DNA from 4 places in the Bradyrhizobium sp. CIR18 genome. Region 2 is predicted to be linked to each of the others. Evidence: predicted binding sites of a transcription regulator. Region 2 holds the regulator's gene; each other region holds the start of a gene.
The links. The regulator PhoB, encoded in region 2, activates phosphate uptake and scavenging genes when phosphate is short. The targets are predictions, from matches to a motif close to TGTCATNNANCTGTCAT.

Region 1: a site for PhoB is predicted at 4,968-4,984, ahead of GGD65_RS27205 (DUF47 domain-containing protein). Genes of this name have one in related genera too.
Region 3: a site for PhoB is predicted at 5,350-5,366, ahead of GGD65_RS12835 (YbhN family protein). Genes of this name have one in related genera too.
Region 4: a site for PhoB is predicted at 5,257-5,273, ahead of GGD65_RS12645 (UDP-2,3-diacylglucosamine diphosphatase). Genes of this name have one in related genera too.

The regions. Positions count from the first base shown of each region.
Region 1 is NZ_JACIHF010000010.1:105,361-112,913, forward strand. Features, by position in the region: gene GGD65_RS27180 (NnrU family protein) at 1-287, opposite strand, end outside; gene GGD65_RS27185 (hypothetical protein) at 358-936, opposite strand; gene GGD65_RS27190 (peptide chain release factor 3) at 1,166-2,788, opposite strand; gene sugE (quaternary ammonium compound efflux SMR transporter SugE) at 2,955-3,269, shown strand; gene GGD65_RS27200 (inorganic phosphate transporter) at 3,262-4,269, opposite strand; gene GGD65_RS27205 (DUF47 domain-containing protein) at 4,281-4,925, opposite strand; gene GGD65_RS27210 (branched-chain amino acid ABC transporter permease) at 5,082-6,050, opposite strand; gene GGD65_RS27215 (branched-chain amino acid ABC transporter permease) at 6,052-6,915, opposite strand; gene GGD65_RS27220 (ABC transporter substrate-binding protein) at 6,992-7,553, opposite strand, start outside.
Region 2 is NZ_JACIHF010000003.1:269,085-276,637, forward strand. Features, by position in the region: gene GGD65_RS14250 (Hsp33 family molecular chaperone) at 1-429, opposite strand, end outside; gene argF (ornithine carbamoyltransferase) at 697-1,620, opposite strand; gene GGD65_RS14260 (aspartate aminotransferase family protein) at 1,620-2,828, opposite strand; gene GGD65_RS14265 (GcrA family cell cycle regulator) at 3,285-3,797, shown strand; gene phoB (phosphate regulon transcriptional regulator PhoB) at 4,030-4,737, opposite strand; gene phoU (phosphate signaling complex protein PhoU) at 4,761-5,477, opposite strand; gene pstB (phosphate ABC transporter ATP-binding protein PstB) at 5,489-6,307, opposite strand; gene pstA (phosphate ABC transporter permease PstA) at 6,304-7,155, opposite strand; gene pstC (phosphate ABC transporter permease subunit PstC) at 7,160-7,553, opposite strand, start outside.
Region 3 is NZ_JACIHF010000002.1:921,076-928,628, reverse strand. Features, by position in the region: gene GGD65_RS12855 (hypothetical protein) at 1-329, shown strand, start outside; gene GGD65_RS12850 (EAL domain-containing protein) at 392-2,791, opposite strand; gene GGD65_RS12845 (MFS transporter) at 2,904-4,313, opposite strand; gene GGD65_RS12840 (ferritin-like domain-containing protein) at 4,603-5,109, opposite strand; gene GGD65_RS12835 (YbhN family protein) at 5,538-6,620, shown strand; gene GGD65_RS12830 (hypothetical protein) at 6,707-7,553, shown strand, end outside.
Region 4 is NZ_JACIHF010000002.1:871,475-879,027, forward strand. Features, by position in the region: gene GGD65_RS12615 (cystathionine gamma-synthase family protein) at 1-41, shown strand, start outside; gene GGD65_RS12620 (CHRD domain-containing protein) at 115-531, opposite strand; gene GGD65_RS12625 (cytochrome c) at 687-1,613, shown strand; gene GGD65_RS12630 (Lrp/AsnC family transcriptional regulator) at 1,615-1,860, opposite strand; gene GGD65_RS12635 (PAS domain S-box protein) at 1,956-3,899, opposite strand; gene thiD (bifunctional hydroxymethylpyrimidine kinase/phosphomethylpyrimidine kinase) at 4,253-5,053, shown strand; gene GGD65_RS12645 (UDP-2,3-diacylglucosamine diphosphatase) at 5,297-6,109, shown strand; gene GGD65_RS12650 (glycosyltransferase family 1 protein) at 6,123-7,166, shown strand; gene GGD65_RS12655 (threonine/serine dehydratase) at 7,325-7,553, shown strand, end outside.

The sequences.
Region 1 (7,553 bases), on a different contig from region 2:
CGCAGATAAGAGGCGACCACCAGGATGACCGCGGGCAGCATCAGCGCGAGCGTGATGTGCTTCATCGCCTTCGGCGGATACCAGACGTCGATCCAGCCGGAGCTGCGGTAATGCGCAAAGCCCCAGATGATCAACGCGAGACCCGCGAGCGAGACCACGGTATAGAGGATCTTGTAGGTCCCCTCGCCCAGCCTTGCGATTGCCTGCGCACGCGCCTCACGTTTGGTGGTGAAAACATGGGTGGCGAAGAACAGCACCAGCCCCAGGATCATGACCAGCAGACCCACGACATCCTCCCCGCAATGCAGCCCCCGCCTCTGAGGTATCATCGATTGGCGGCTGCTCGCAACTCGTGCGCTACTGGCCGATCTGCCGATTGTCGACATATCGGATCGCGATCGGCCGCCCGGCCAGGGCACCGGCGAGTCCGCCAGTGAATTTCAGCGGCAGGCAGGCGTTCAGCGAGGCGTTGATCGCCTTCAGATAGGTCGCGCGGGTGTCGGCCGGAACGCCGGTGGTTGCGAATGTCAGGCGCGGCGGACCGATCAGGCCGCCCGCCTTGTTGAAACTGAAACGCACCGACATCTGCATGCCCGCGCGCGCACCGTTTGATGGCGGCGACCAGCAGGTGCGTAGCTCGGCGAAGAGATCGCCGATCGTGTCGAGATCGTGATCCGGCTTCCGATACTTGGCGCGATCGGCTTCGGAGGGCACGCTCTCGATCGTCAGCTGAAGATTTTGCCCATAGGGATAGTCGATCTCGGGAATGCAGGGGCCGGGCTCGAGGGGACTGCAATAGGACGGCGTGCAGGGCCGATAGTCGAGCACGCTGCACGGCTCGTGCGCAAACGGGATTGGATTGATCTGGCGTCGCTGCGCGTCGGCGGCGATCGTCGAGATCGTCAGCAGGAGAAAAACAAGGAAGCCGCGCCACATGGAGTAAGCTCGCAATGACACCGGAAAAGGTGGCATTGTCCATGAATGCGTCAAGTCCGCGCGCGTTCACATGCGCGCGTTCAACACCGGGGTCGTCGTCCGGCTTGACCGGGCGACCCAGTACTCCGTGACGGCGGTGATGGAATCGAGAGGCTGCGGCGTACTGGATTCCCCGCCTTCGCGGGGAATGACAGCGGAGGGCGCCTGCAAAGCTGGCGGAGCGCCCACCCTACCCCTTCTTCTTGACGTCCTTGACGTTGGTGAATTCGATGCCCTCGGCGCGTTCTTTGGTGTAGCCGAGATAGAATTCGTTCCGCGCCAGATACACGGGATCGCCGTCGACGTCGTCGGCGATGCTGGAGGTGTTGGCGGCGATGAAGGTGTCGAGCTTCTTGCGGTCCTCCGAGGAGACCCAGCGCGCGAGCTGGAATTCGCTGACCTCGAACTCGACCGGCAGTGAATATTCCGCCTCCAGCCGTGCCTTCAGCACGTCGAGCTGGAGCGCGCCGACGACACCCACCAGCGCCGGCGCTCCGTCGCGCGGGCGGAACACCTGCACCACGCCCTCTTCCGACATCTGCTGCAGCGCTTCCTTCAGCTTCTTGGCCTTCATTGCGTCGGTGAGACGGACGCGGCGGACGATTTCCGGCGCGAAACTCGGCACGCCGACGAAGTTGAAATCCTCGCCCTCGGTCAGCGTGTCGCCGATGCGCAGCGTGCCGTGATTGGGAATGCCGACGACGTCGCCGGCGAAGGCTTCATCCGCGACCGAACGGTCCTGGGCGAAGAAGAATTGCGGGCTCGACAGCGGCATGCTCTTGCCGGTGCGCACCAGCTTGGCCTTCATGCCGCGGCTGAGCTTGCCCGAGCAGAGACGCGCAAACGCGATGCGGTCGCGGTGGTTGGGATCCATGTTGGCCTGGATCTTGAACACGAAGGCGCTCATGCGCGGATCGGTGGCCTCGACCTTGCGCTGGTCGCTGTCCTGCGCGCGCGGCTCGGGCGCGAACTTGCCGAGGCCTTCCAGCAGGTCGCCGACGCCGAAATTGCGCAGCGCGCTGCCGAAATAGACCGGCGTCAGATGGCCCTCGCGGAACGCGTCGAGCTCGAACGGTTTTGACGCTTCGGTGACGAGCTCGAGCTCGTCCTTGACCGCGGAGACATCGAGATTGGCATTGAGCTTGGCGAGCTCGGCGATCTCGATCTGCTGCGCCGCGCCGGTCTTGGCACCGCCGCCTTCGAGCAGGCGCACGCCGCCATTGGCGACGTCGTAAGTGCCGAGGAAGTCGCGGCCGCGGCCGACCGGCCAGGTCATCGGCGTGGTGTCGAGCGCCAGCGTCTTCTCGATCTCGTCGAGCAGCTCGAACACGTCGCGGCTCTCGCGATCCATCTTGTTGATGAAGGTGATGATCGGGATATCACGAAGACGACACACCTCGAACAGCTTTCGGGTGCGCGCCTCGATGCCCTTGGCGGCGTCGATCACCATCACGGCGGAATCGACCGCGGTCAGCGTGCGATAGGTGTCTTCCGAAAAGTCCTCGTGGCCCGGCGTGTCCAGCAGGTTGAACACGAGCCCTTCGAACTCGAAGGTCATCACCGAGGTCACGACAGAGATACCGCGCTCGCGCTCGATCTTCATCCAGTCCGAGCGCGTGTTGCGCCGCTCGCCCTTGGCCTTGACCTGGCCGGCCAGGTTGATGGCGCCGCCGAACAGCAGCAGCTTTTCGGTCAGCGTGGTCTTGCCGGCGTCGGGATGGGAGATGATCGCAAACGTGCGCCGCCGCGCCACTTCAGCGGCAAGCGGGGAACGGGCCGGCGATTCGGCTGTGGTGGTGGCGATGTCGGACATGGCGGGAGCGTGTGGCAGGGAAAACGGGCCTGATCAAGCCTCATTTGGTGATTGCGGAGCCTTCCGGCCAGCCCCATATCGGCCTTGGCCATACTGGCCTTGGGGGGAGGACGGCCTCCCCGCCCATCAGCCGCGGGGACGACCCTGCCTTGAAGGGAGGGTCGTCATGGCCTGGAGCATCCTGTTCGTCGCGGGTCTTCTCGAGATCACCTGGGCGATCGGCCTGAAATACACCGAGGGTTTTAGCAGACTTGTTCCGTCCGTCGTCACGCTCGCGGCCATGGCGGGCAGCGTCATCCTGCTCGGCCTCGCCCTCAAATCGCTGCCCGTCGGAACCGCCTATGCGGTGTGGACCGGCATCGGCGCGGTCGGCACCGCAACGCTGGGCATTGTCCTGTTCGGGGAGCCGGCCACCGCCCTTCGTCTTGCCAGCATCGCCCTGATCGTCGCCGGGATCGTCGGGCTGAAGCTGGTTACTTGACAAAGATCTTGACCGCCCACCAGGTCAGCGCCGCCACGATGGCCGAGGCCGGGATCGTGATCACCCAGGCGTAGACGATCGAGCTGGCAACGTTCCAGCGCACCGCCGAGACGCGGCGGGCGGCGCCGACGCCGACGATGGCGCCGGTGATGGTGTGCGTGGTGGAGACCGGAACCCCGAGATAGGTCGCCATGAACAAAGTCGCGGCCCCGCCGGTCTCGGCGCAAAAGCCCTGCATGGGAGTCAATTTGGTGATGCGCAGGCCCATGGTGCGGACGATGCGCCAGCCGCCCATCAGCGTGCCCAGCGCCATCGCCGCCTGGCAGGACAGCACCACCCAGAACGGCACCGAGAAGTCGCTGCCGAGATGGCCCTGCGAATAGAGCAGCACCGCGATGATGCCCATGGTCTTCTGCGCGTCGTTGCCGCCATGGCCGAGCGAATAGAGCGAGGCGGAGGCGAATTGCAGGATGCGGAAGGCGCGATCGACCGCGAACGGCGTCGAGCGCACCGAGGCCCAGGACACGATCGCCACCAGCATCATCGCGAGCAGGAAGCCGATCAGCGGCGACAGCACGATCGCCAGCACCGTCTTGCTCAATCCGCTCCACACCGCAGCCGAGATCCCGGCTTTGGCCATGCCGCCGCCGACGAGCCCGCCGATCAGCGCATGCGACGACGAGGACGGGATGCCGAGCGCCCAGGTCACGAGGTTCCAGACGATGGCGCCGACCAGGGCCGCGAAGATCACCTGGGCATCGACGATCGAGGGATCGATGATACCGGTGCCGATGGTCTGGGCGACGTGCAGGCCGAACACCATGAAGGCGACGAAATTGAAGAACGCGGCCCAGAACACCGCGAATTGCGGCCGCAGCACGCGGGTCGAGACGATGGTCGCGATCGAATTGGCGGCGTCGTGCAGGCCGTTCAGGAAATCGAACAGCAGCGCGACGGCGATCAAGCCGACCAGGACGGGAAGACCCAACGCGGCATCCACAGCGGCCTGCCCTAAACTTGCTCGATGACGATGCTGTTGATCTCGTTCGCGACGTCGTCGAAGCGATCCGCCACCTTCTCGAGGTGGTCGTAGATCTCGACGCCGACGATGAAGTCCATCGCATTGCCGTCGCGATGCTTGAGGAACAGCTCCTTCAGGCCGATGTCGTGGAGATCGTCGACGCGGCCCTCGAGCTTGCCGAGCTCCTCCGTGATCGCGGTCAGCATGGCGACGTTCGGGCCGATCGACTGCATGAGCGGCAGCGCGCGGCCGACCAGATTGGCGCACTCGATCAGAAGCCCGCCGATCTCGCGCATGGGCGGCTCGAAGGTGCGGACCTCGAACAGCATCACCGCCTTGGCGGTCTGCTGCATCTGGTCGATGGCGTCGTCCATCGACGTGATCAGGTTCTTGATGTCGCCGCGGTCGAACGGGGTGATGAAGGTGCGGCGCACCGCCGTCAGCACCTCGCGGGTGATGTTGTCGGCATCATTCTCGAACTGGTTGACGCGCTGGCAATAGACCGGCGTCTCCTCGCCCCCGTTCAGCATGCCCTGGAGCGCGATGGAGCCCTGGATCACCGTCTGGGCATGCCGGTCGAACAGGTCAAAGAACCGTTCTTCCTTGGGCAGGAAAGCACGAAACCATCGCATCATGGGGGTAGGCTACCGGTTGGAAATGGCCCGGCCCTGTCAGGCCGTCATGAAACTGTCATAGACCATTTTCGATCCGCGCGCGTGTCATCTCACGCCCGCGGAGCCGGATCATCCACCGCTTTCAAGCGGCCGGCAAACCGATTTCAAATCAACCAGTTAGAGCGATCTCCGGAAGTAATGCGCGATTTCGCCGATGACGCCGCGGCGGAAGGTGAGCACGCAGACCACGAAGATCGAGCCCTGGATCACCGTCACCCATTGGCCGAAGCCGGCGAGATATTGCTGCATGGCGATGATCGCGAAGGCACCGACCACGGGGCCGAAGATGGTTCCGAGGCCGCCAACCAGCGTCATCAGCACGACCTCGCCCGACATCGACCAATGGACGTCGGTGAGCGAGGCGTTCTGCGCCACAAAGACCTTCAGCGCACCGGCAAAACCGGCCAGCGTTCCCGACAGCACGAAGGCCAGGAACTTGTACTGGTCGGTGCGGTAGCCCAGCGAAATCGCGCGCTGCTCGTTCTCCCGGATCGACTTCAGCACCTCGCCGAACGGCGAGTTGATGATGCGGTAGATCAACAGGAAGCCGGCAAGGAACCCGACCAGCACGACGTAATAGAGCACCGTCGGCTTGGAGAGATCGAAGACGCCGAACATGCGTCCCTGCGGGATGCCCTGGATGCCGTCCTCACCGTGGGTGAACGGGGCCTGGAGGTAGATGAAGTACAGGAGTTGTGACAGAGCCAGGGTGATCATCGAGAAATAGATGCCCTGGCGGCGGATCGAGATGTAGCCGGTGATGATCGAGAGCACGAAAGCCGCGGCGATGCCGACGAGGATGCCGAGCTCAGGCGGCAACGCCCACACTTTCAGCGCATGCGCGCAGCAATAGCCGGCGGTCCCCAGGAACATGGCGTGGCCGAACGACAGCAGGCCGCCATAGCCGACCAGCAGATTGAAGGCGCAGGCGAGCAGCGCAAAGCACAGCGCCTGCATCACGAAGAACGGGTAGACGCCCGTGAATGGTACCGACGCCAGCAGCAGCGCCATCACTACGAAAGCGATCATCTCGTCGCGCATCGCGCGAGGGGTCACCGGCAGCGTGTCGTCCGTCAGGGTTGTCATATCAGGCCGCCCTTCCCGTCAATCCCGTTGGCTTCACCAAGAGCACCAGCACCATCAGCACGAACACGACGGTGTTGGAGGCCTCGGGATAGAAATACTTGGTCAGACCCTCGATCACGCCGAGCGCGAAGCCGGTGATGATGGAGCCCATGATCGAACCCATGCCGCCGATCACGACCACCGCGAACACCACGATAATCAGGTCGGCGCCCATCAGCGGTCGCACCTGGTTGATCGGCGCCGACAGCACGCCCGCGAGCGCGGCAAGGCCGACGCCGAGGCCATAGGTCAGCGTGATCATGCGCGGCACGTTGATGCCGAAGGCGCGCACCAGCGTCGGATTTTCGGTGGCGGCGCGCAGGTAAGCGCCGAGCTGGGTCTTCTCGATCAGGAACCATGTCGCCAGACATACGACCAGCGAGAACACGACCACCCAGCCGCGATAGATCGGCAAGAACATGAAGCCCAGATTCATGCCGCCCTTGAGCTGGTCCGGAATGGCGTAAGGCAGACCGGAGGAGCCGAAATAGTTCTGGAACACGCCCTGCACGATCAGCGCGATGCCGAAGGTCAGGAGCAGGCCGTAGAGATGGTCGAGCCCGGTCAGCCATTGCAGCATGGTCCTTTCCAGGATCATGCCGAAGATGCCGACGATCACGGGTGCGATCAGCAGTGCCCACCAGTAGTTGATGCCACCGAGGCTCAACAGGAAATAGGCAACGAAGGCGCCCATCATGTAGAGCGCGCCATGGGCGAAATTGATGATGTTGAGCATGCCGAAAATCACGGCAAGCCCGAGACTGAGCAGCGCGTAGAACGAGCCGTTGATCAATCCCACCAGTAGCTGAGCGTATAGAGCCTGCATCGATCCCGCACCCGGTCCCTTCTCGTCGTTCCCCAAGAGCAAGCCGGCGCCGTTGCGCCGGCTCGCATCGTCACACTTACTTCTTCACGAGCGGACAGACGCTCTCGGACAGCGGCCGGAACGCCTGATCCGCGGCCGTCGTGCCGATCAGCTTGTAATAGTCCCAGGGCCCTTTGGATTCCTCGGGCTTCTTGACCTCGAACAGATAGGCGGGATGCAGCTTGCGACCGTCCCCGCGGATCGTCCCCTTGCCGAACAGCGGATCGTCCGTCGGCATCTCCTTCATCTTGGCGACCACCTTGGCCCCGTCATGCGGATTGCCGCCCATCGCCTCCAGCGCCTTGAAATAGTGCAGCAGACCCGAGTAGACGCCGGCCTGCACCATCGAGGGCATCGCCTTGTTCTTCATGCGCTCGGAGAAGCGCTTGGAGAACGCGCGCGTACCGTCGTTCATGTCCCAATAGAAGGTCTCGGTGAAGTTCAGGCCCTGCGCCACCTTCAGACCGAGCGAGTGCACGTCGGTGATGAAGAGCAGCAGGCCCGCAAGCTTCTGGCCGCCCGAGACGATGCCGAACTCCGCCGCCTGCTTGATGGTGTTGGTGGTGTCGCCGCCGGCATTCGCCATGCCGATGATCTTG
Region 2 (7,553 bases):
GGGGCCCTGGTCGATGGTCATGGCGAGATGGCCGCGGCCGAGCAGCGTGCCGGAATCTTTGGTATCGCCGAGACGCGCGGCATCGAAGCGCGCATAGGCCCGCAGGCGATCCGGCGCCATGTAGTCGACGACCAGGAACGACACCGGGCCGTCGGTCTGGGCCTGCAGGATGAAGCGCCCCTCGAATTTCAGCGCCGAGCCGAGCAGCGTCGTCAGCACGATGGCCTCGCCGAGCAGCTTGCCGACCGGCGCGGGGTAATCGTGCTTGGTCAGGATCTCGTCGAGCGCCGGGCCAAGCCGCACCAGGCGCCCGCGCACGTCGAGCGCGTCGACCTCGTAGGGCAACACGGCGTCATCGATCGGAACCGCTGATGGCGCGCGAACCGGGCCTTCGGGGCCGGCTTTCATCTGAGGGGATTGGGAAACCATGGGTCGTTATCTGGGGTCGGTCGGTGGGAAATGGAAGGGGCGCGGGGTGGTGGGTTCGGGGGCGATAAGGTTGCACAACGTTGCGGCAAATTCGATGTCGTCCCGGACAACCGTAAGCGCAGCTCCGGGGCCCATAACCACAGGATGCGGTTTGGCGAAGACCGCTCGCCTCCGCCAGCCCGCCACAAGAGAGATTCCGCGGTATGGGTCCCTGCGTTCGCAGGGACGACAGTTGTGTGTGAGGCGGCCGTCGGGCTTGCAGCGCCCTTACTTCACCGCATCGAAGCACCAGGCCAGGATGCCCTTCTGCGCGTGCAGGCGGTTTTCGGCCTCGTCGAACACGACCGATTGCGGACCGTCGATCACGTCGTCGGTGACTTCCTCGCCGCGATGGGCGGGCAGGCAGTGCATGAACAGCGCATCGGGCTTGGCCAGCGACATCAGCTTGCCGTTGACCTGATAGGGCTTGAGCACGTTGTGGCGGTGCTCGCCTTCCTTGTCGCCCATCGACACCCAGGTGTCGGTGACGACACAGTCGGCGCCGCGCACGGCGGCTTCCGGATCGGTGCCGAGCATGATCGGCGCGCCGGTCGCCTTGATGAAGTCGCGCATCACTTTTTTCGGCGCGAGCTCCGGCGGCGTCGCGACATTGAGCTGAAACTTGAAGCGCTCGGCGGCGTGAGCCCAGGACGCCAGCACATTATTGTCGTCGCCGGTCCAGGCCACCGTCTTGCCCTCGATCGGGCCGCGATGCTCCTCATAGGTCATGAGATCGGCCATCACCTGGCAGGGGTGCGAGCGCCGCGTCAGGCCGTTGATGACGGGCACCGTCGCGTTGGCCGCAAGCTCCAGCAGCGCGTCATGGTTGAGGATACGGATCATGATGGCGTCGACATAGCGCGACAGCACGCGCGCGGTGTCGGCGATGGTCTCGCCGCGGCCGAGCTGCATCTCGGCACCGGTGAGCATGATGGGCTCGCCGCCGAGCTGACGCATCGCGACGTCGAACGACACGCGTGTCCGGGTCGACGGGCGCTCGAAGATCATCGCCAGCGTCTTGCCTTCGAGCGGCCGCACCGGCTGCTGCGCCTTCTGCTTCGCCTTCATGGCGGAGGACGCCGCGAGCATGGTCTTGAGCTCCGACAGCGGCAGCTCGTTGATATCCAGGAAGTGCTTCGGGGACTTGCTCATCAGCTTGCCGCCCGCTTGGTCTGGCTGGACGAGATCGCGGCGCAGGCGCGCTCTAACCGCCCGACGCTGTCCTCGATCTCGGCTTCGGTCACGATCAGCGGTGGCAGGAAACGCACGACATTGTCTCCGGCCCCGACCGTGAGCAGTTTTTCATTGCGCAGCGCCGCGACGAGATCGCCGGAGGGCACCACGGCCTTGATGCCGATCAGAAGGCCCTCGCCGCGCACTTCGCTGACGACATCGCCATGACGGTCGATCACGGCGGCGAGCTTCTGCTTCAGCAGCAGCGACATCTTCTGCACGTGGTCGAAGAAGCCGGGCTTGAGCATGACGTCGAGCACCGCATTGGCCGCGGAGATCGCCAGCGGATTGCCGCCGAAGGTCGAGCCGTGCGAGCCGGGCCCCATGCCGGCTGCCGCATCCGCGGTCGCCAGCACAGCGCCGATCGGGAAGCCGCCGCCGAGCGCCTTTGCCAGCGACATCACGTCAGGCGTGACGCCGGTGCGCCGATAGGCGAACAGATCGCCGCTGCGGCCCATGCCGGTCTGCACCTCGTCGAAGGCCAGCAGCAGGCCCTTCTCGTCGCAAAGCTGGCGCAACGCCTTGAGGAAGGTCGGCGTTGCCGAGCGCACGCCGCCCTCGCCCTGGATCGGCTCGATCAGGATGCCGGCGGTGTGCGGGCTGATCGCCTTCTTGACGGCCTCGATATCGCCATGCGGCACCTGGTCGAAGCCTTCCATGGGCGGGCCGAAGCCTTCGAGATATTTTGCAGAGCCGGTCGCGGCCAGCGTTGCCAGCGTGCGGCCGTGAAAGGCGCCTTCGAAGGTGATGATGCGATAACGTTCCGGATGCCCCTTGGAGAAGTGATGATGGCGGACCAGCTTGATCACACCTTCCAGCGCTTCGGCGCCCGAATTGCAGAAGAACACGAAGTCGGCAAAGCTCTCGTTGCAAAGCCGGCTCGCGAGCTTCTCGCCGTCCGGGCTCTGGAACAGGTTCGACATGTGCCAGAGCTTCGTCGCCTGCTCCTGCAGCGCCTTGATCAGATGCGGGTGGCAATGGCCGAGCGCATTCACAGCTACGCCCGAGGTGAAATCGAGATAGCGATCGCCATTGGTCGCGATCAGCCAGCAGCCTTCGCCGCGCTCGAAGCCGAGGTCGGCTCTGGCGAAAACGGGGAGCAAATGCGGCGCTGCGCTGTTAGTCATGATGTCACTTGAATGTTGCGGACGGTGTGACGCGTGCATTGCGCAACGCACCATCGACCGGCCCGGAAAACGAAACGTGCCGCCTTTTAAGGGCGGCACGCGGGACTATCTTATGCTTGGCAAGACGGGTGTCAATGCCGCCCGGAAAGCCTCAGGAAACGCTGAATCCGTAGTCTTGCGGTGCCGATTTTGCGGGTTTTCACCACGGAACATGTGGAAGCGAGTCGGCGGACTCTTGCGCGGGAGTCACGCCATATTGTAGCGTTTGGATTGTCAGATACGACATCTCGTGCAGCGGTTCTGATCCCAAGAGTCCTCTTGTACCGGCGTAAACGTTCGGGCGTCAGTCACGCGCCCGGCGAGCCTTAAGGGATTCTGACGGCACGGGTTTTTGAAGGCTTAGGCAATCGCTGCGAGGCCCCAGGATGGCTGGCGCGTAGCGAGGGAAAGGGTGCAATGACGGTTTTGACCTGGTCCGACGATCGCGTCGAGCAGCTGAAAAAGCTCTGGGAGGCCGGACTTTCGGCCAGCCAGATCGCAGCTGAGCTCGGCAATGTGACCCGCAATGCCGTGATCGGCAAAGTGCACAGGCTGGGTCTGTCCGGCCGCGCCAAGAGCCCTTCATCGGCAGCGCCCCGGCCGCGCAAGGCGCGTCCTGCGCAGCACATGATGCGGGTGACCCGCCCCATCGCGCGCGGCAACACCGCGCTGGCGCAGGCCTTCGAGGTCGAGGTGGAGGCTGAACCCGTCACCTACGACAACGTGGTGCCGATGGGCCAGCGGCTGTCGCTGCTCGAGCTCAACGAGGCGACCTGCCACTGGCCGGTCGGCGATCCCTCGAGCCCGGATTTCTTCTTCTGCGGCGGCAAGGCACTGTCCGGCCTGCCCTACTGCGCCCAGCACTCGCGCGTGGCGTATCAGCCGGCGGCGGATCGCCGGCGCGCGCCGGCGAAGCCGGGTCCGCGCTGAGTTCGCGGAATTCTCTGATCGTCAAGACTGCAGCCGTCACACGATGACGGCTCCACCAACTCGGTGTCATCCCCGCGAACGCGGGGATCCATAACCACAAGGCGCAGTTGTCGCGCGAGATGGTCACTCCGAGTCTTCGCCAAACCACTGCCTGTGGTTATGGGTCCCTGCTTTTGCAGGGACGACACCGGAGAATGCGGCGGCAGCCCGCCAAAGCCAACGCCAGCAAACCTTACGTCTGCTCCGCCTTCGCGAAGCGGTCGTCGAGCGCGTAGCCGGCGCCGCGGACGGTGCGGATCGGGTCCTGCTCGCGGCCGAGATTGAGCAGCTTGCGCAAGCGGCCGATATGGACGTCGACAGTGCGCTCATCGATGTAGATGTCGCGACCCCAGACGCTGTCGAGCAGCTGCTCGCGCGAGAACACGCGGCCGGGATGCTCCAGGAAGAACTCCAGCAGGCGATATTCGGTCGGGCCGAGATCGATCGGCCGGCCCGAGCGCGCCACGCGGCGCTTGTCGCGGTCGAGCTCGATGTCGCCATAGGCCAGCACTGTCGCGAGCCGCTCAGGACTGGCGCGCCGCAGCAGGCCCTTCACGCGCGCCAAAAGCTCCGGCACCGAGAACGGCTTGACGATGTAGTCGTCGGCGCCGGTCGCAAGCCCCCGCACCCGCTCGCTCTCCTCGCCGCGCGCGGTGAGCATGATGATCGGGAGCTGCTTGGTGTCGGGGCGGGTGCGCAGGCGGCGGCACAGCTCGATGCCCGACAGGCCCGGCAGCATCCAGTCGAGCACGATCAGGTCCGGGATGTGCTCCTTGAGGCGGGTGTCGGCGTCGTCGCCGCGCATGACCGTCTCGACGTCATAGCCGTCGCCTTCGAGGTTGTAGCGAAGCAGCTCGGTGAGAGCTTCCTCGTCCTCAACCACCATAATGCGTGCGCCCATCGGGTCGTCGCTCCTTCAAGTCTTCAGGTATTCGGGACCGTCGTGGCGAAGGTGGTCATGTCGCCCTTCGGCCGCTTGTCGGTGATCGCCTGGCCCTCGATCATGTAGAACACGGTCTCGGCGATGTTGGTGGCGTGGTCGCCGATCCGCTCGATGTTCTTGGCGCAGAACATCAGATGGATGCAGAACGAGATGTTGCGCGGATCCTCCATCATGTAGGTGAGGAGCTCGCGGAACAGCGAGGTGCAGATCGCGTCGACCTCCTCGTCGCCCTTCCACACCGCCATCGCCGCCGGCAGGTCATGCGCGGCATAGGCGTCCAGCACCGACTTGACCTGCTGCTGCACGAGGTCGGTCATGTGCTCCAGGCCGCGGAACAGCTTCAGCGGATGGAAGTCGGTCTCCAGCGCGGCGACGCGCTTGCCCATGTTCTTGGCGAGGTCGCCGATGCGCTCGAGGTCGGTCGCAACGCGCATGGCGCCGACGATCTCGCGCAGGTCCACCGCCATCGGCTGGCGGCGGGCGATGGTGAGCACCGCGCGTTCCTCGATGCGCTTCTGCAGCGCGTCGAGCTCGGCGTCGATGGTGACGACGCGCTGGCCGAGCGCGACGTCGCGGCGGATCAGCGCGTCGACGGAATCGACGATCATGCGCTCGGCGATGCCGCCCATCTCGGCGACCAGGCGGGTGAGCTCCTGGAGGTCGGTGTCGAAAGCCTTTGCGGTATGTTCAGTACCCATGTCGCGTCTCCTCAGCCGAACCGGCCGGTGATGTAATCCTGCGTGCGCCGGTCGCTCGGCGACGTGAAGATCTTGCTGGTGTCGTCGAACTCGATCAGCTCGCCGAGATACATGAAGGCGGTCTTGTCGGAGACGCGCGCCGCCTGCTGCATGTTGTGGGTGACGATCGCGATCGTGTAGTTCTCGGACAGTTCCTGGATCAGCTCCTCGACCTTGGCGGTCGAGATCGGATCGAGCGCCGAGCAGGGCTCGTCGAACAAAATCACTTCAGGGCGCACCGCGACGGTGCGGGCGATGCACAGGCGCTGCTGCTGGCCGCCGGAGAGCGACAGGCCGGAGGCGTTGAGCTTGTCCTTGACCTCGTTCCACAGCGCGCCGCCGCGCAGCGCCTTCTCGACGCGGTCGTCCATCTCGGACTTCGAGATCTTCTCGTAGAGGCGGATGCCGAAGGCGATGTTCTCGTAGATCGTCATCGGGAATGGCGTCGGCTTCTGGAACACCATGCCGACCCGGGCGCGCAGCAGATTGAGGTCGAGCCTGGGGTCGAGGACGTTGGTCTGGTCCAGCATGAGCTGGCCGGTGGCGCGCTGGCCCGGATAGAGATCGTACATCCGGTTGAAGATGCGCAGCAGGGTCGACTTGCCGCAGCCCGACGGGCCGATGAACGCCGTGACGCGGTTGGCGCCCAGCGTCAGGTTGATGTTCTTCAGCGCGTGGTGCTCGCCGTAATAGAAATTGAGATTGCGCACCGTCACCTTGGCCGGGGCTTCCGGCAGCGGCTGCGAGGCCAGATGAGCGTTGGAACTCATGGATACGGACAGGTCGGTCATTTTGCAGTCCTCTCGGCGCCGAGGATGCGCGCGCCAATGTTCAGGGCAAGCACGGTGAGCGTGATCAGCAGCGCGCCGCTCCAGGCGAGCTGCTTCCAATAGGCGTAGGGGCTCTGGACGAAGTTGTTGATGGTAACCGGCAGGTTGGCCATCGTCTTGTTCAGGCCGAGGCTGAAGAACTGGTTCGACAGCGCGGTGAAGAGCAGCGGCGCGGTCTCGCCGGCGACGCGGGCGGTGGCGAGCAGCACGCCGGTGATGAGGCCCGACCGGGCCGCACGATAGGCGATACGCTTGATCACCAGCGAGCGCGGCAGGCCGAGCGCCGAGGCCGCCTCGCGCAGGGGATTCGGCACCAGCAGCAGCATGTCCTCGGTGGTGCGCAGCACGACCGGGATCACGATGACGGCGAGCGCGAGCGCGCCCGCGATCGCGGAGAAGCCACGCATCGGCACCACCACCGCGCCATAGATGAACAGGCCGATGATGATCGAAGGCGCCGAGAGCAGGATGTCGTTGATGAAGCGGATCACCGAGGTCAGCTTGTCGTTGCGGCCGTATTCGGCAAGGTAGGTGCCGGCGAACAGGCCGAGCGGCGCGCCGATGCCGACGCCGATCAACGTCATGATGATCGAACCGACGATCGCGTTGCGCAGGCCGCCTTCGGTCGAACCGGGCGGCGGCGTATCCGCGACGAAGATCTGAAGATTGAGGCCGGCCAGGCCGTTGAAGAGCAGCGTGACCAGGATCAGCGCGAGCCAGGTGACGCCGAAGGCGGCCGCGGCGAAGCAGAGCCCGCGGATGACGATATCCTTGCGGCGACGACGCGAATAGATCGGATTGAGCGCCATGACGTTACTTCCCCGCCTTCTTGTCCAGCCGCATCAGCATCAGCCGCGCTGCGGCCAGCACGAAGAACGTCAGCACGAACAGCAAGAGGCCGAGCAGGATCAGGCCGGACTGGTGCAGGCCGTCGCTCTCGGCGAACTCGGATGCGATCGCCGCCGAGATCGTGGTGCCCGGCGCGAAGATCGATGAGGAGATGCGGAACGAATTGCCGATGATGAAGGTCACCGCCATGGTCTCGCCGAGCGCGCGGCCCAGCGCCAGCATGACGCCGCCGATGATGCCGACGCGGGTGTAGGGGATCACCACGCTGCGGACGACTTCCCAGGTGGTGCAGCCGACGCCGTAGGCGGCCTCCTTCAGCACCGGCGGCACCGTCTTGAACACGTCGACCGAGATCGAG
Region 3 (7,553 bases), on a different contig from region 2:
TCGACCTCGGCGGTCTCTGGCGCTCCGACACGCATGAGTTCATCCCGGCGGGCGCGGCGATCGCGTGGTGGCTGATCGCGACCGTCGGCTTCTCCGGCGGCTATTTCACGGCAACGTTGATGCAGAGCGCCGTCTCCGGCCAGATCCCGCAACGGATGCGGCAGTTCCTGATCGCGGTCGGCGTGCTGCTGCTCGCGGGTGCCGGCCAGGTGGCCTCGGCGCCGAGCCCGATCCCGACCGTCGCGGGCGTGCTGGCCGGGCTCGCGGCGCTTTGCCTCGGCGCCGTCATGGCATTTTGCGGCGCCCATTTCGCATTGCGCCGAGGCTAGAGCATGATCCGGAAAAGTGCGAAGCGGTTTTCCGAATAGATCATGCTCAAACAATAGGGTCCTCAAGCCGACGCCAGCAGCCGCGGGCGGTTGAGCATCACCGCCACGTCGGAGGCGGGCCGCGGCTTGCTGAACAGATAGCCCTGCGCCTGGGTGCAGCCCTCGCGCCTGAGCAGCTCGAGCTGCGTGTCGTTCTCGACGCCTTCCGCGGTGGTGACGATGCCGAGGCTGCGGCCGAGACCGGTCACGGCGCGGATGATCGCCATGGAATCCTCGCGTGTCGCCAGCTCCGACACGAAGGAGCGGTCGATCTTGATCTTGTCGAACGGAAAGCTGCGCAGATAGCTCAGCGACGAATAGCCGGTGCCGAAATCGTCCAGCGAGATGCGCACGCCCATGGCGCGCAGTTCGTGCAACGTGGTCAGCGTCGCCTCGCTGTTCTGCAGCAGCACGGATTCGGTGATCTCGAGCTCGAGACGGCGCGCGTCGAGTCCCGAGGCGGCGAGCGCCGCGATCACGGATGCGATCAGGTTCGGATTCTTGAACTGCACCGGCGACAGGTTGACGGCGAGGTCGACATCATCAGGCCAACTCGCCGCATCGACGCAGGCCGAGCGCAGCACGAATTCACCGAGCTGGACGATCAGACCGGTCTCCTCGGCCAGCGGGATGAAGTCGATGGGTGCGATCAGGCCACGCTGCGGATGGTTCCAGCGCAGCAGCGCCTCGAAGGCGACGACGCGGCCGCTGGCGACGTCGCGGATCGGCTGGTAATACGCCTCGAACTCGTCGCGCTGCACCGCCGCGCGCAGGTCCATTTCCAGGAGGCGCCGCGCCTGCGCGCGTGCATCCATGCCGGTCTCGAAGAAGCGGTAGGTGCCGCGGCCGTCCGCCTTGGCGCGGTAGAGCGCGAGGTCGGCGTTCTTCAACAATTCGCTCGGATCGCTGCCGTCCTGCGGCGACAGCGAGATGCCGATCGAGACGCCGATCACGATCTGATGGTCGTCGATCTCGTAGGGCGCCGAGATGACCTCGACGAGGCGGCCCGCAAGCGATCTCGCAGCGGTTTCCTCGGACCGACCGATCTGGACCACGGCGAACTCGTCGCCGCCCAGTCGCGCCACCGTGTCGCTCTCGCCGACGGCGGCCGTCAGCCTGCGGCCGACCTCCTTCAGCAACGCATCGCCGATGGGATGACCGAGCGAGTCGTTGATGTCCTTGAAGTGATCGAGATCGAGACAAAGCACCGCGAGCTGATCGCCCGACCTGGTGCGCCGCAGTCCCTGCTCGAGCTGCTCGTGGAACAGCACGCGGTTCGGCAGGCTGGTCAGCGCGTCATGGCGCGCCATGTGCGAGATCTTGGCCTGCGCCTCGAGCCATTCGGTGATGTCCTCGAAGGTCGCGACCCAGCCGCCGCCCTGCATCGGCTGGTTGACCACCCGGATGGAGCGGCCGAACCGGCTGACGATGTCGGTCGTGGTGCGCCCCTCGCGCGCGTCGGCGACGAGGCGGGCGAAGAATTGATCCGCATCGCCCTGCCACTGGCCCTTGGCCTGCTCCTCCCTGAGCACGTCGACCAGCAGGCGGCCGGTCAGCGCGATGTCGGTGCGACGGAGCATGGCGGCATAGCGCTCGTTGAACAGCATGATCTTGCCGTCCGCATCGAACATGCACAGACCCTGCGACATGTTCTCGAGCGCCGTATCCAGCACCATTTGCTGGGCGCCCAGTTCGCCCTTGGCGCGGCGGTCGAGCAGCGCAGCCACGAGCGCGATCGCGATGATCGCGACCGCGGCGCTAGCCGTGAGGAAGGACAGCGAGGCCGGCGGGATCGACAGGCCGCCGATCGCGAGCGTCGGATCAGGCGTCAGCAGCACCGCGCCCATGGCGGTGAAATGATGCGCGACGATGGCGACGGTCAGCAGGACCGTCGCGGTCAGCGCATGGAACAGGTCGTCGCGCCGCGCGGCCACGAACAGTGCAAGTGCCGCAAAGACGATTCCTGACAGCACCGAAACGGCGACCATGCTTCCGATCCAATTGACCCGCGCCGGCATCTCCAGCGCCGCCATGCCGGTGTAATGCATCGCCGCGACCCCGGTGCCGACGATGGCGCCGCCGAGGGCGATCCACACCGCCCGCGAGGACGATACGGCGATGCTCAGCCCCACGAAGGTCACGGAGATCGCAAAGATCAAGGACAGGATCGTCACCGGGATGTTGTAGGCGCCGGCGCCGCCCGGCCCGTAGGCGAGCATTGCGATGAAATGCGTCGCCCAGATGCCGCAGCCGCTGACGGCGGCGTCGAGGCCGAGCCAGGCCAGGCGTCCGACACCGTTGGTCGCGCGCGCCCGGTGGAACAGGCTGATCGCCGCCGCGCTGGCGAGCAGACACACCGCGCCGCCTAGCGCGACGAGCCGCCAATCGTGCTCTTCGGTGAGACAGTAGAGAACTTGATACATCCCGGGCCCCTATGGACCCGCAGTTGAACCAACAGAGGTGGACAGGTGGTAACTGGCTACGCGCCTGTTGCGGCGATGGTGAACGGAAGATGTGCCCATTCGCTCGGATTGTTCATCCTCGCGCCGGCGCACCGAGGCCGATCGCGACGGCAGCGAGCAGCAGGACGGATGCGGACACGACCAGCGACAGATGCAGCCCCGCCATGAACGCCCCCTCGGCGGCCACCAGCGAACCGAACAGCGCGACGCCGAGGACGCTGCCGGTCTGCCGCGTCGCGTTCAGGACGCCGGCCGCGATGCCGGAGCGCGCCTTGTCGACGCTGCCCAGCAAGGTCGAGGTCAGCGGCGGAACCAGCAGCCCAAGTCCGCCGCTGATCGCGATCATCTGCGCGCAGATCATCCAATAGCTCGTATCAGCCGCGATCCACAGCAGACCGAGACAGCCGAGCGCCGACGCGCTGGCACCGACCACGATGGTCGGGCACGGGCCGATGCGCTCGGCGAGGTGCGGCGCCAGCAGATTGACCGGCAGCACCGCCGCCATCATCGGCACGAAGGCGAGCCCGGTCCACCACGCCGACAACCCGTTGATCCGCTGGAAATACAGGCTGAGCACGAAGATGAGGCCGTAGATCGCGATATTGACGAGCAGGCCGACCAGCGAGGTCAGCGCGAACAGCCTCTGGCCGAACAGCGACAGCGGCAGCATCGGCTGCGCCGCGCGGCTCTCGCGCCAGATGAAGAGCGCGGCGAGACCTGCGGCACCGACGAAGGCTGCGATCACGGCCGGATGATCCCACCCGAGCGCACCGCCTTCGATGATGGCGCCCGCCAGCGCCCCCAATGCGCCGATCGCGGCAAGCTGGCCGGGCAGATCGATCTCCCGCGAGCGGGCCCGCGTGGTTTCGCTGGCGTAGCGCCAGCTCAGCCACAGGCCGGCGAGCCCGATCGGCAGATTGACCAGGAAAATCGCGCGCCAGCCGACCAGCGTGATCAGCGCACCGCCGACAAAGGGGCCCGCGGTGAGCGCAAGGCTCGCGCCGGCAGCCCAGACCGCGACGGCACGGCCGCGCGCTCGCTCGTCCGGATAGGCATGATTGAGCAGCGCGAGGGAATTCGGCACCAGGATCGCCGCCGCCAGCCCCTGCACCAGCCGCGCTGCGATCAGCACGGCGGCATTGGGCGACAGCGCGCAGGCGAACGAAGCCGCGGTGAAGATGGCGAACCCCGCCATAAAGACGCGCTTGGCGCCGATGCGGTCGCCGAGCGCGCCTGCCGTCAGGATGAAGGCGGCAAACGCGATGGTGTAGGTGCTGACCACCCATTGCAGTTCGGCGACACCGCCGCCGAGCGTCCTGCCCATCGCATCGAGTGCGGTGTTGACGATGGTGACGTCGAGCTGCACCACGCCGTAGCCGAGGCTCATCGCGGCCAGCGTGAGCGAGGTCGCAAGAGGCGAACCGGCGCGCGACGCGCCGGTCCTGTCCTGAAAGATTTCATGCTTGATGGTGGTGGCTCGCATGCTGCACCTCGATTGCAGCCCCATGCGATATATACGCTCTCATTGCGCAGTCATGTTTCGATAATGGACGAAGGATGGATGCTGCGGGCACTCGCCTTACAAGCGGTGTCGTGCCCGGCGCATGCGGGGATTCCAGTACGCCGCGGCTTCTCCGTATCCCATTATTGTCTCTGGAATACTGGATCGCCCGCCCCTGTGCGCAATCGCGCACTAGGCGGGCGATGACGGAGCATATGTGGCGAGAGCGCCGCACGGATAGCCGCGCGGCGCGCCCATCGCTTTACCTTCATCAGCTCGCCGCGCGCAGATTGACCTTGCTCTCGGCGAGCGTGGTCAGCTTTTTGTCGGTCGCCTTCTCCTCCTCAAGCGTCTTGGCGAGCACGGTCGCGCAGTCATTGCGGCCGAGCTGCTTGGCCCAGGCAATCAGGCTGCCGTAGCGTACGATCTCGTAATGTTCGGCGGCCTGCGCCGCGTTGATCAGGGCGGCATCGAGCACCGCCTTGTCGGCGACCTCGCCGGCGGTCTCGTCGGCCTCCTCGATGATGCCGTCGATCGCCGGACAATCGACCGCCTTTACGGGGACGCCGTGCATCTTGAACACTTCTTCGAGCCGCGCGACGTGCTGCTTGGTTTCTTCAAGGTGCGTCAAAAAGCCCTGCTTCAGCTGCGGATCGGTGGCCTTACTGGCCATCTTCGGCAGCGCCTTGGTCAGCTGCTGCTCGGCGTAATAGATGTCCTGGAGCTGGTGCACGAACAGGTCGTTCATGGTCTTGATGTCTTTTGTGAACAGTCCCATCGTTCCGTCCTCTTCGGTTTTGTGGAACACGAAGGCAGCGGCTTGCACGAAAAGCCGCTTATTCCGCCATGTTCGGTTGCTGATGGGGCCCAACGGACACGCGGCATCGACGTTCCAAAAAGACCAAGATGGCTTGCGCTGGAACAATGCGGACGGCACCGGCATCTGAAATGGTGTCGGGATACGAAACGCGCGGGGCCGAACCGGTTTCACGACTCATATGCTTAACGCGCCGCCGATGTGAACCGCGTATGACAAAAGTGACCGGTCCGACGCAGAACCAATTGTTGTCAAGGGCTGCACAAGCCGGTGTTTTTGCCTTAAATGAGCTGGATCATGCCCCGCGATCGATGCCTGCTTTTGGCCGTGATCGTACCCGACTGGCCAATGTCTGGCCTGGTCGGTCTTGCCCCCCGCCGGGAGGATGAATGCACGGACTGCTGCCCGCGCTGCAACGCGGCTTCAAGAGATGGATCGGCTGGCGACGGCTCGGAGTAGCCGCGAGCGTCTTCATCATCGCCTTCGCGATCACCTCGCTGGTGCGAACCCTCAAGGGCATCGATACCGGGGTCATCCTGACCGCGTTAACCGAGATTCCCCGCGGGAGCATCGGGCTGGCGGCGATCTGCGTGTTCTTTGCGTTCTGTACGCTGACCTTCTACGATTTTTTTGCACTGCGAACGATCGGCAAGAAGCACGTGCCGTACCGCATTGCGGCGCTCTCCAGCTTCACGTCCTATTCGATCGGCCACAACATCGGCGCCACGGTCTTCACCGGCGGCGCGATCCGCTTCCGGATCTATTCGGACTACGGGCTGAACGCGATCGACGTCGCCAAGATCTGCTTCCTGTCGGGCCTGACCTTCTGGCTCGGTAACATCTTCGTGCTCTCGATCGGCATGGCGATCCATCCGGATGCGGCGTCCTCGATGGATCAGCTCCCCTCCTCGATCAATCGGCTGATCGCGCTCGGCGGCCTCGCCTCGATCGGTGCCTATCTGGTCTGGCTCTGCATGGGCGAGAAGCGGCGCGAGCTCGGCCAGAAGGGCTGGAAGGTGGTGCTGCCGTCGGCGCCGCTGACGCTGGTCCAGATCCTGATCGGGGTGGTCGATCTCGGCTTCTGCGCCACGGCGATGTACCTGCTGATGCCGGCCAATCCGCCGATCGACTTCATGTCGCTGGCCGTGGTGTTCATCCTGGCGACGCTGCTCGGCTTCGCCAGCCATGCCCCCGGCTCGATCGGCGTGTTCGATGCCGCCATGCTGCTGGCGCTGCCCGAATTCGGCCGCGAGCAACTTCTGGCGACGCTGCTGGTGTTCCGCCTTCTCTATTTCGTGATCCCGTTCGGCCTCGCCATCTCGATCATGGGCACGCGCGAGCTCTGGATGAACGTGGTCGAGCCCTGGCAGGAGCGGCGGCGGCTGGCGGAGGCCTGCGCGCAGGCCAATCTGCCCAAGCAGGTGACGCCGATGGAGCGCGAGCGGATACTGCGCCAGGCCAACAAGCGGTAGGCCACGATCTGGACCCGGCGGGGTTGCGGGCGGCGGAGCAATGCTCTCTTATTTCCGCCTCAACTTTGCCGTTGAAGACGCGGGCCATGATCCCTGTATTCCTTCGTACCCTTTCCGCAGGCGCCCTGTTGCTTGCCGGGATTCTGACGGCCATGCCGCCCGAGCGCGCTAGCGCTCAGGACACCGGCGCCCTGCAGATCAATTGGGAGGTGCGTAACCGCTTCCGGCTGTTCCGCGAGGAGCGCGACTTCCTGCTCCATGTCGAGAACGCCCGCAACCGCAGCATCCTGGCCGCCGAGCAATCGCTGGAGCTCCAGAGCGAAGGCCGCGGCTGGGCCCGCAACATGGTCAACCGGCTCTGCATCGACCTCCAGGGCCGGGTCAACCAGCCCTGCACCCGCGACAACACCAAGGAAAACTACCTCACCCCGATCGATCACCCCGTCACCGTCCGCCTCGTTGGCGCGGTGCCGGTCGGCGCCACCTGCGCCTGGTCGTTCGACGACGGCGACGGGCCACAACAATCGACCTTCGACTGCGCCGAGCCGATCAATTTGCGCGTCCGCTACGGCAAGCAGACGGTCGCGACCGTCGACGTCTCCTCCGGCTCCGATCCGACCCAGCGCGTCCAGACCGAGATCCAGGTCCGCGACATCTTCGTCGCCGGCCTCGGGGACAGCATCGCCTCCGGCGAAGGCAATCCGGACCGGCCGCTGGCGCTGTCGGACGAAGGGTTTTGCTTCCGCTCCTATCTGGGCACCGCCGGCGCGCAGTACTACCGGCCGAGCCGCCACGGCTTCAAAGGCGGCCGCGCCTGCGAGGCGCCGGACACGCTCGCCAACTGGCAGCGCTACAGCGCGCTCTGGTTCAACTCGCCCTGCCACCGCTCGCTCTACAGCTACCAGACGCGCACCGCCCTCGCACTCGCGGTGC
Region 4 (7,553 bases), on a different contig from region 2:
ACTTGATTGCCGACCTCACGCAGGCGCTGAACGCGGCTTAAGGCGCGGCCGGAATCGAAAAGGCCGGACGCCCCTCCTGCGCCCGGCCTTCACGCAACGAAGCAGCGTCGCGGCTTACTTCGTCACCTGGCCGCGGATCTCGCCGCCCGGGTTCGCCGCGGTGTGGATGTTAATGTAGAGCTTGCCGCCGAGCAGATCGGCGGCCTGCGCGTCGGTGAGCGTCGCTTCGCCCTTGACCGGGCTCGCGGCCGCATTCGGGATCGCAACGGCCACGCCTGCGTTCTTGCCGGCCTCGGCCGGGCCGTGGAAATGCGCGGCGGTGGCGGGGCCGGAGAGCCCGGAATAAGTGACGGTCCACGACAGCTTCTTGCTGGCGGCATCATAGTCCAGATCGGCGGTTCCGGTGCCGCTGGTGGTCGTTGCCGGCACCTCGGACTTGCCGTCGAGCGTTGCTTTCAGCTTTTCGGCGCTGGCCGGGCCGGCAAAAGCAACGGCACCGAGCGCTAAGGCGGCAATGACGGTCTTGTTCATGACATTCTCCCTGCTGAGCCCGTTCGGGCTGCCAAACTTTCAACAGCCGGCGTTTCAGTTTATTCCCGTTTCCGGCCGGGGCTGGCTAAATTCTTCGTGGTTGGAGTCGCGACGGCATCAGTCTTAGATTCTCCGCGACGAGTGAATGGATCCGCATGTTGCAACGAACAATTCTCGTGGGGCTGCTCGCCGCGGTCACTGCTGCCGTGGTCTATTGGTGGCTCAGCGCGCCAGTGGTGGCGGCCGCGGGCAATGCGCCGGCCCACGTGGCAAACCTTGCCAACGGCGAGGCCATGTTCAACGCCGGGGGCTGCGCGTCCTGCCATGCCACTCCGGACCAGCCCGACCGTGTCAAGCTCGGTGGCGGCCTCGCGATCAAGTCGCCGTTCGGAACGTTCTACGCGCCGAACATCTCTCCCGATCCGAACGACGGCATCGGCAAATGGACCGACGCCGACTTCATCAACGCGGTGATGCACGGGGTTTCGCCAAACGGGCAGCATTATTTTCCTGCCTTTCCCTATACGTCCTATCAGCACGCAAGGCGCGAGGACGTGCTCGATCTCTTCGCCTATCTGAAGACGCTGCCGTCTGTTGCCGGCAAGGTGCGTGACCACGATATCCCGTTTCCCTTCGATATCCGGCGCAATGTCGGCATCTGGAAATTGCTGTTCATGGACGGCAAGCGCTTCGTCGCTGACGGCACCAAGTCGCCGCAATTCAATCGCGGCGCCTATCTCGTCAACAGCTTTGGCCATTGCGCCGAATGCCACAGCCCGCGCAACGCGCTTGGCGGCATCATCTCGGGCGAGCGCTTTGCCGGCGGGCCCAATCCGGAAGGCGAGGGGTGGGTCCCCAACATCACCCAGAAGCGCCTCGGCGAGTGGAGCGCCAAGGATATCGCCGATTTGCTCAAGACCGGCGACTTGCCCGACGGCGACAGCGTCGGCGGCGCGATGAGGCGGGTGATCAAGAACACCTCGCAATTGTCCGACGCGGATATTGCGGCGATGGCGGACTATCTCAAATCGCTGCCGCCGGTCGACGGTCCGCCGCGGCCCAAGCGCAAGGAAGCTGGTTAGCTCAGCTGGCGCCGAACGCCTTGAAGGTGATGATGGTGAGGGTGTCCTGGATGCCCGGCAGCACCTGCACCTTCTCGTTGACGAAATGTCCGATGTCGGTGTCCTTGTCGACGTAGAATTTCACCAGGAGGTCATATTGGCCGGCCGTGGAGTAGATCTCGGACGCGATCTCGGCTTCGGCAAGCGCATTGGCGACCGTATAGGACTGACCGAGCTTGCATTTGATCTGGACGAAGAAAGGAACCATCGCGGGCACTCCGAAAGCGTATCTGACGGCTAATAGGCCAAACCCGGCCCGATTTAGCAAGCGGACTTGCCGGCCGCCAGATGCCGGTCCCTCGTTTAGGACGTCACCACGGCCGCGGCGAATGCGTCTCTGAGCCGCTGGGCGAGCTCGACCTTGCGATAGGGCTTGGTCAGCACGATCGCCTGCGCATGCGCGTGGCCCTGCTCGACCAGGGTCTCCAGCGCGTAGCCCGAGGTAAACAGGACCGGCAGACCGGGACGAATCCGCCGCGCTTGGTCGGCGAGCTCCCAGCCGCTCATGCCGCCGGGCATCACGATGTCGGTGAACAGCATGTCGATACCGGGCTCGGTACGCAGCTGCTGCAAGGCCTCCTTGCCGTTGACCGCGGCAACGACGCGATATCCGAGAGCTTCCACCCTGCGAATGGCGGAGGAGCGAACGAACGGATCGTCCTCGGCGATCAGGATCGTCTCGTATCCTCGGGGCGCCGCGTCCTCGCCATCGGAAAGCTCGGCGTGCGATGATCCAATGTCCGCGCGCGGCAAATAGATCCGGACCGTCGTCCCAAGGCCCGGCTCGCTGTAGATCGTGACATGGCCATTGGATTGCTTGGCGAAACCATAGACCATGCTGAGGCCGAGGCCCGAGCCCTTGCCGACCTCCTTGGTGGTGAAGAACGGCTCGAACACGCGCCGGGTGACGTCCGGCGTCATGCCTTCGCCGTCGTCGGTGATCGAGATCAACACATAGCTGCCGGATGCGACTTCGGGGTGAAGGGCGCGATAGTCGTCGTCGAGTGTCGTCAACTCCGTGCTCAGGGTCAGATGACCACCGGCCGGCATGGCATCCTGCGCATTGAGCGCAAGGTTGAGCACGGCGGATTCGAGCTGGGCCCGATCCGCGAAGGCCACGATCGTGCCGGGCCTGGAAGCCGTCCTGATCTCGATGTCCTCGCGCAAGGTGCGCTTGAGCAGCTTGAACATGGACTCGAGCAGGCCGCGGCAATCGATCGTCTGGGGCTGCAGCAACTGGCGGCGACTGAACGCGAGCAGGCGCTGCGTCAGCTCGGCGCCCCGCTCACCCGACTGGCAGATGTCCTCGGAAAAGCGGCGCAGGTCGGGCCTCGCCTTGAGCTGCTCGCTCAGATGCTCGGCGTTGCCGATGATGACGGTGAGCAGGTTGTTGAAGTCGTGGGCGATGCCGCCGGAGAGCTGGCCGACCGTCTCCATCTTCTGCGCCTGCTGGAGCTGCTGCTCGGTCAGCTTGCGCGCGGTCAGGTCGTGGACGATGCCGACGAAGATCAATTCGCCGTCCTGCCGGGTCCGGCCGACCGACACGTCCATCGGAAAGGTCGAACCGTCCTTGCGCAGGCCGATGGCCTCGCCGGCGGTCGCGAAATGCCTTGCGTGGCTGTCGGGCGCGGTGCCCGCCTCGGGCATCAGCATCCTGACGTTCCGGCCCATGACCTCGTCGGCAGAGTAGCCGAACAAGCGCTCGCAGGCCGGATTGAACAGCAGAATATGGTCCTGCGCGTCGAGCAGGATGACCCCGTCGACCGCGGTCTCGACGATCGCGGTGAGGCGCGCCACGCTCTCGCGCATCGCGCGCTGGGCGTCGCTGACCTGCTTGAGCAGCAGCGTCGCGTCCCGGCTCTTGATCTCCTCCTCCTCGAGCGCGGCCTGGACCTGCCGCAGCTCGAACGGCGAGGGGATCGTCAGGATCTTCGGCAGCAGCGGCCAGAGCGCGCCCGCCGTGACCACGGATGCCACCGCGGTCGCCGCCTTGACCATGCCCTCGATGCCATAGACCGGGACCCAGAGCGTGTAGATCGACAGCACATGGGTGAGGCCGCACGCCATGATGAAAATCGCGAAGGCCCAATAGACCCAGCCGAACTTTAGGTCGCGCCGCTTGGTGACCAGGATCGCAAGGGCAAACGGAATCGAAAAATAGGCGGCGGCGATGCAGGCGTCGGACACGACGTGAAGCCAGATCAGCTCAGGCTCCCACAACAGGCAGATGCCGTGCGGCGACAGCATGGACGAGTCGAGGAGACGTTCAAAAAAGGCCCACATCATTCCCACCCCAAGATTCCGTTCCAGGCGGCTTGCGGGCCGTGAGCCCGCAACATGGGTGTCGCTGGACAGTTCCACTCTCACCTCGCGCTCTTCGGCGAAGCAGGTGAGGTTCGAGACTATACCAAGGGTCCGGCGCGGTTGCATTTTCAAGTCCGCACGATTGCGGGGCGAGGCGGCCCGCTGTTTGCCTGATTCGCAGGGAATGCACGGCGTCGCGAATCACTATCGGACACGGCTCGGTGCGCTTGCCGGTGTTCCACGGCCGCGCTAGGACAGGCCATGGCGGTGTCTGTATCCAGCAAAGGTGTCCGGCGATGACGACCCCGGTCGCACTCACCATCGCCGGCTCCGATTCGAGCGGCGGCGCCGGCATCCAGGCCGACCTGAAGACGTTTGCCGCGCTCGGCGTCTACGGCGCGTCCGTCATTACGGCCTTGACCGCGCAGAACACGCGCGGCGTCACCGGCATTCATGCGGTGCCGGCCGAGTTCGTCACCGCGCAGATCGATGCGGTGTTTTCCGATCTCGACATTGGCGCGGTGAAGATCGGCATGGTGGCCCAGGTCGCCAGTATCGATGCGATCGCGGCCGCGCTGTCGCGCTGGGCGCCCGGCCATGTCGTGCTCGATCCCGTGATGGTGGCGACCTCCGGCGACCGGCTGCTGGCATCCGAGGCCGTCGACGCGCTCCGCACAAAACTGATACCGCTGGCGTCGGTGATCACGCCCAATCTGCCGGAGGCCGCGGCTCTGCTCGACGAGCCGGTCGCTGCAAGCGAGGCCGAGATCGAAACCCAGGGGCATCGCCTGCTGGCGCTCGGCTGCGGTGCGGTCCTGATCAAGGGCGGACACGGCGAGGGCGCCGAGAGTACCGACTATCTCGTCACGTCCGAAAGCACGATCGCGCTTGCGGCGCCGCGCGTTGCCACACGCAACACCCATGGCACCGGCTGCTCGCTGTCCTCGGCGGTCGCGGCGGGGCTCGCCAAGGGCGAAGGTCTGGAGCTTGTCGTGCGCAACGCCAAGACCTGGATCAGCGCGGCCATCGCAGCCGCTGACCGCTTCAGCGTCGGGCACGGCCACGGCCCGGTCCATCATTTCCACAAGTTCTACTGAGGCGAGCGGCCAGCGGGAGCGCAGGCGTTCGTCTGTTCAGCGCTGCTCGTGTGGGTAGTTCACCCTCCCCTGGAGGGGGAGGGTAGGATTGCTGCGGCGCCCCCTGCGGCGCCATGTCGCCTGATTGTCGCATGCGACTGATATTCGCGGAGAGGGCGAGGCAAGGCGTGATTCGTATCTGAAGGTGCCTCAAAAGTTCAATCGGTCATCCCCCTGTCACGGGACATTGTTACAGGCTGGCGCATGGGAAGTTACGATGTGAGTGACGAGAGCCCGGAGCGGCGCTTTCGCACGTTGTTCATCTCCGACGTTCATCTCGGAGCCCGCGGTTCTCAAGCCGATCTTCTGCTCGACTTCCTGCGCTACCATGATGCCGACACGATCTATCTGGTCGGCGACATCGTCGACGGCTGGGCGCTGAAATCGAGCTGGAACTGGCCGCAATCCCACAATGACCTCGTGCAGAAGCTGCTGCGCAAGGCGCGCAAGGGCGCCAAGGTCGTCTACATCCCCGGCAATCACGACGAGTTCCTGCGCAACTATTACGGCACGCATTTCGGCGGCATCGACGTCGTCGAGAACACCGTCCACACCGGCGTGGACGGCAAGCGTTATCTCGTCATCCACGGCGACATCTTCGACCTCGTGGTGCAGAACGCGCGCTGGCTCGCCCATCTCGGCGACAAGGCCTACGACTTCGCGATCCAGATGAATCGCTTCGTCAACTTCTTCCGCCGCCTGTTTGGCGTGCCCTATTGGTCGCTGTCGCAATGGGCCAAGCAGAAGGTCAAGAACGCCGTCAACTATATCGGCGCGTTCGAGCAGGCGCTCGCCGCCGAGGCGCGGCGCCACGACGCCGACGGCGTGATCTGCGGCCACATCCACTACGCCGTGATCCGCGACGAGGGCGGCATCCGCTACATGAATTGCGGCGACTGGGTCGAGAGCTGCACGGCCCTGGTCGAGCACGACGACGGCCATTTCGAGATCATCACCTGGGCGGATCATTTGCAGAAGCCGGCACAAGTCCCGCAGGTTGCAGCCAGAGCTGCATAACAGAGGCCGCCTGATGCGCATCCTGGTCGCGACCGACGCCTGGCACCCGCAAGTCAACGGTGTGGTTCGGACGCTGACCAAGCTCGCCGACGCCGGCAAAAGCCTCGGCGTCGAATTCACATTCCTGACGCCGCAATCGTTCCGCACCTTTGCGATGCCGAGCTATCGCGACGTGCGTCTGGCGATGCCGCGTCCGGCGCGCATTGCGAAGCTGATCGCGGAGGCGCGCCCCGACAGCATCCACATCGCGACCGAAGGGCCGATCGGCCTGATGGTCCGCCGCTACTGCCGCCAGCGCAGGCTGCCGTTCACGACCAGCTTCCACACCCGCTTTCCCGAATATGTCCGCGCCCGCGTGCCGGTGCCGGGCTCGCTGATCTGGCGGGCGCTGCGCCGCTTCCACAGCGCCAGCCGCGCCGTGATGGCTGCAACGCCTGCGCTCGCCCGCGAGCTGACCGAGCGCGGCTTCGACAATGTCGTGCTGTGGCCGCGCGGCGTCGACACCCAGCTGTTCCACCCCCGCGCCATCGATCTCTGCCTGCCGGCGCCGGTGTTCCTGTCGGTCGGCCGCGTCGCCGTGGAGAAGAATCTCGAGGGCTTCCTCGACCTCGATCTGCCCGGCACCAAGGTCATCGTCGGCGACGGCCCCGCGCGCGCCTCGCTCGAAGAGGCCTATCCCGATGCGATCTTCCTCGGCGAGAAGCACGGCGAGGAACTGGCGGATATCTATGCGGCCGCCGACGTCTTCGTGTTTCCGAGCAAGACCGACACGTTCGGCCTGGTGCTGCTCGAAGCGCTCGCAAGCGGCCTGCCGGTGGCCGCTTTCCCGGTGAAGGGCCCCCGCGACGTCATCGGTGATGCCCCGGTCGGCGCGCTCGATCACGACTTGCGCAGCGCCTGCTTCGCGGCATTGGATATCTCCCGGCAGGACTGCGTCGCGTTCGCGGCCAATTACACCTGGGAAGCCTCGGCGAGGGCCTTTGTGGCCAGCATTGAGGCGGTAGGCGCGGTGCTGCCTGGCCGGAACGGCGCGGAACAGCCGCGCTTCGTGGCCTAGAGCTATCTCGATCCGATGGATCGAAATAGCTCTAGATTCTTGTTTTGACGCGTTTTCTTCACGCGAACCGGTTTCCACTTCGCTCGAAAACGCTATGGGGAAAATCCTCGCGCGGAGGTGTCTTGCCCGGGCCTCATCGGCCGCGATAACATTCGGCCATGACCGAACAGCTCCTCCCGATCGGCCCCGCCGATATCGACGCCGCAGCGCGCGTGATCGCGCCCTACGCCATCCGCACTCCGCTGTTGTCCTTTCCCGTGCTCAACGAGCGCGTCGGCGCGAAGGTGTTCTTGAAACCGGAGATGCTCCAGCGCACCGGCTCGTTCAAGTTCCGCGGCGCCTTCAACAAGGTGTTCTCGATCCCGCAGGACAAGCGCGCCGGCGGCG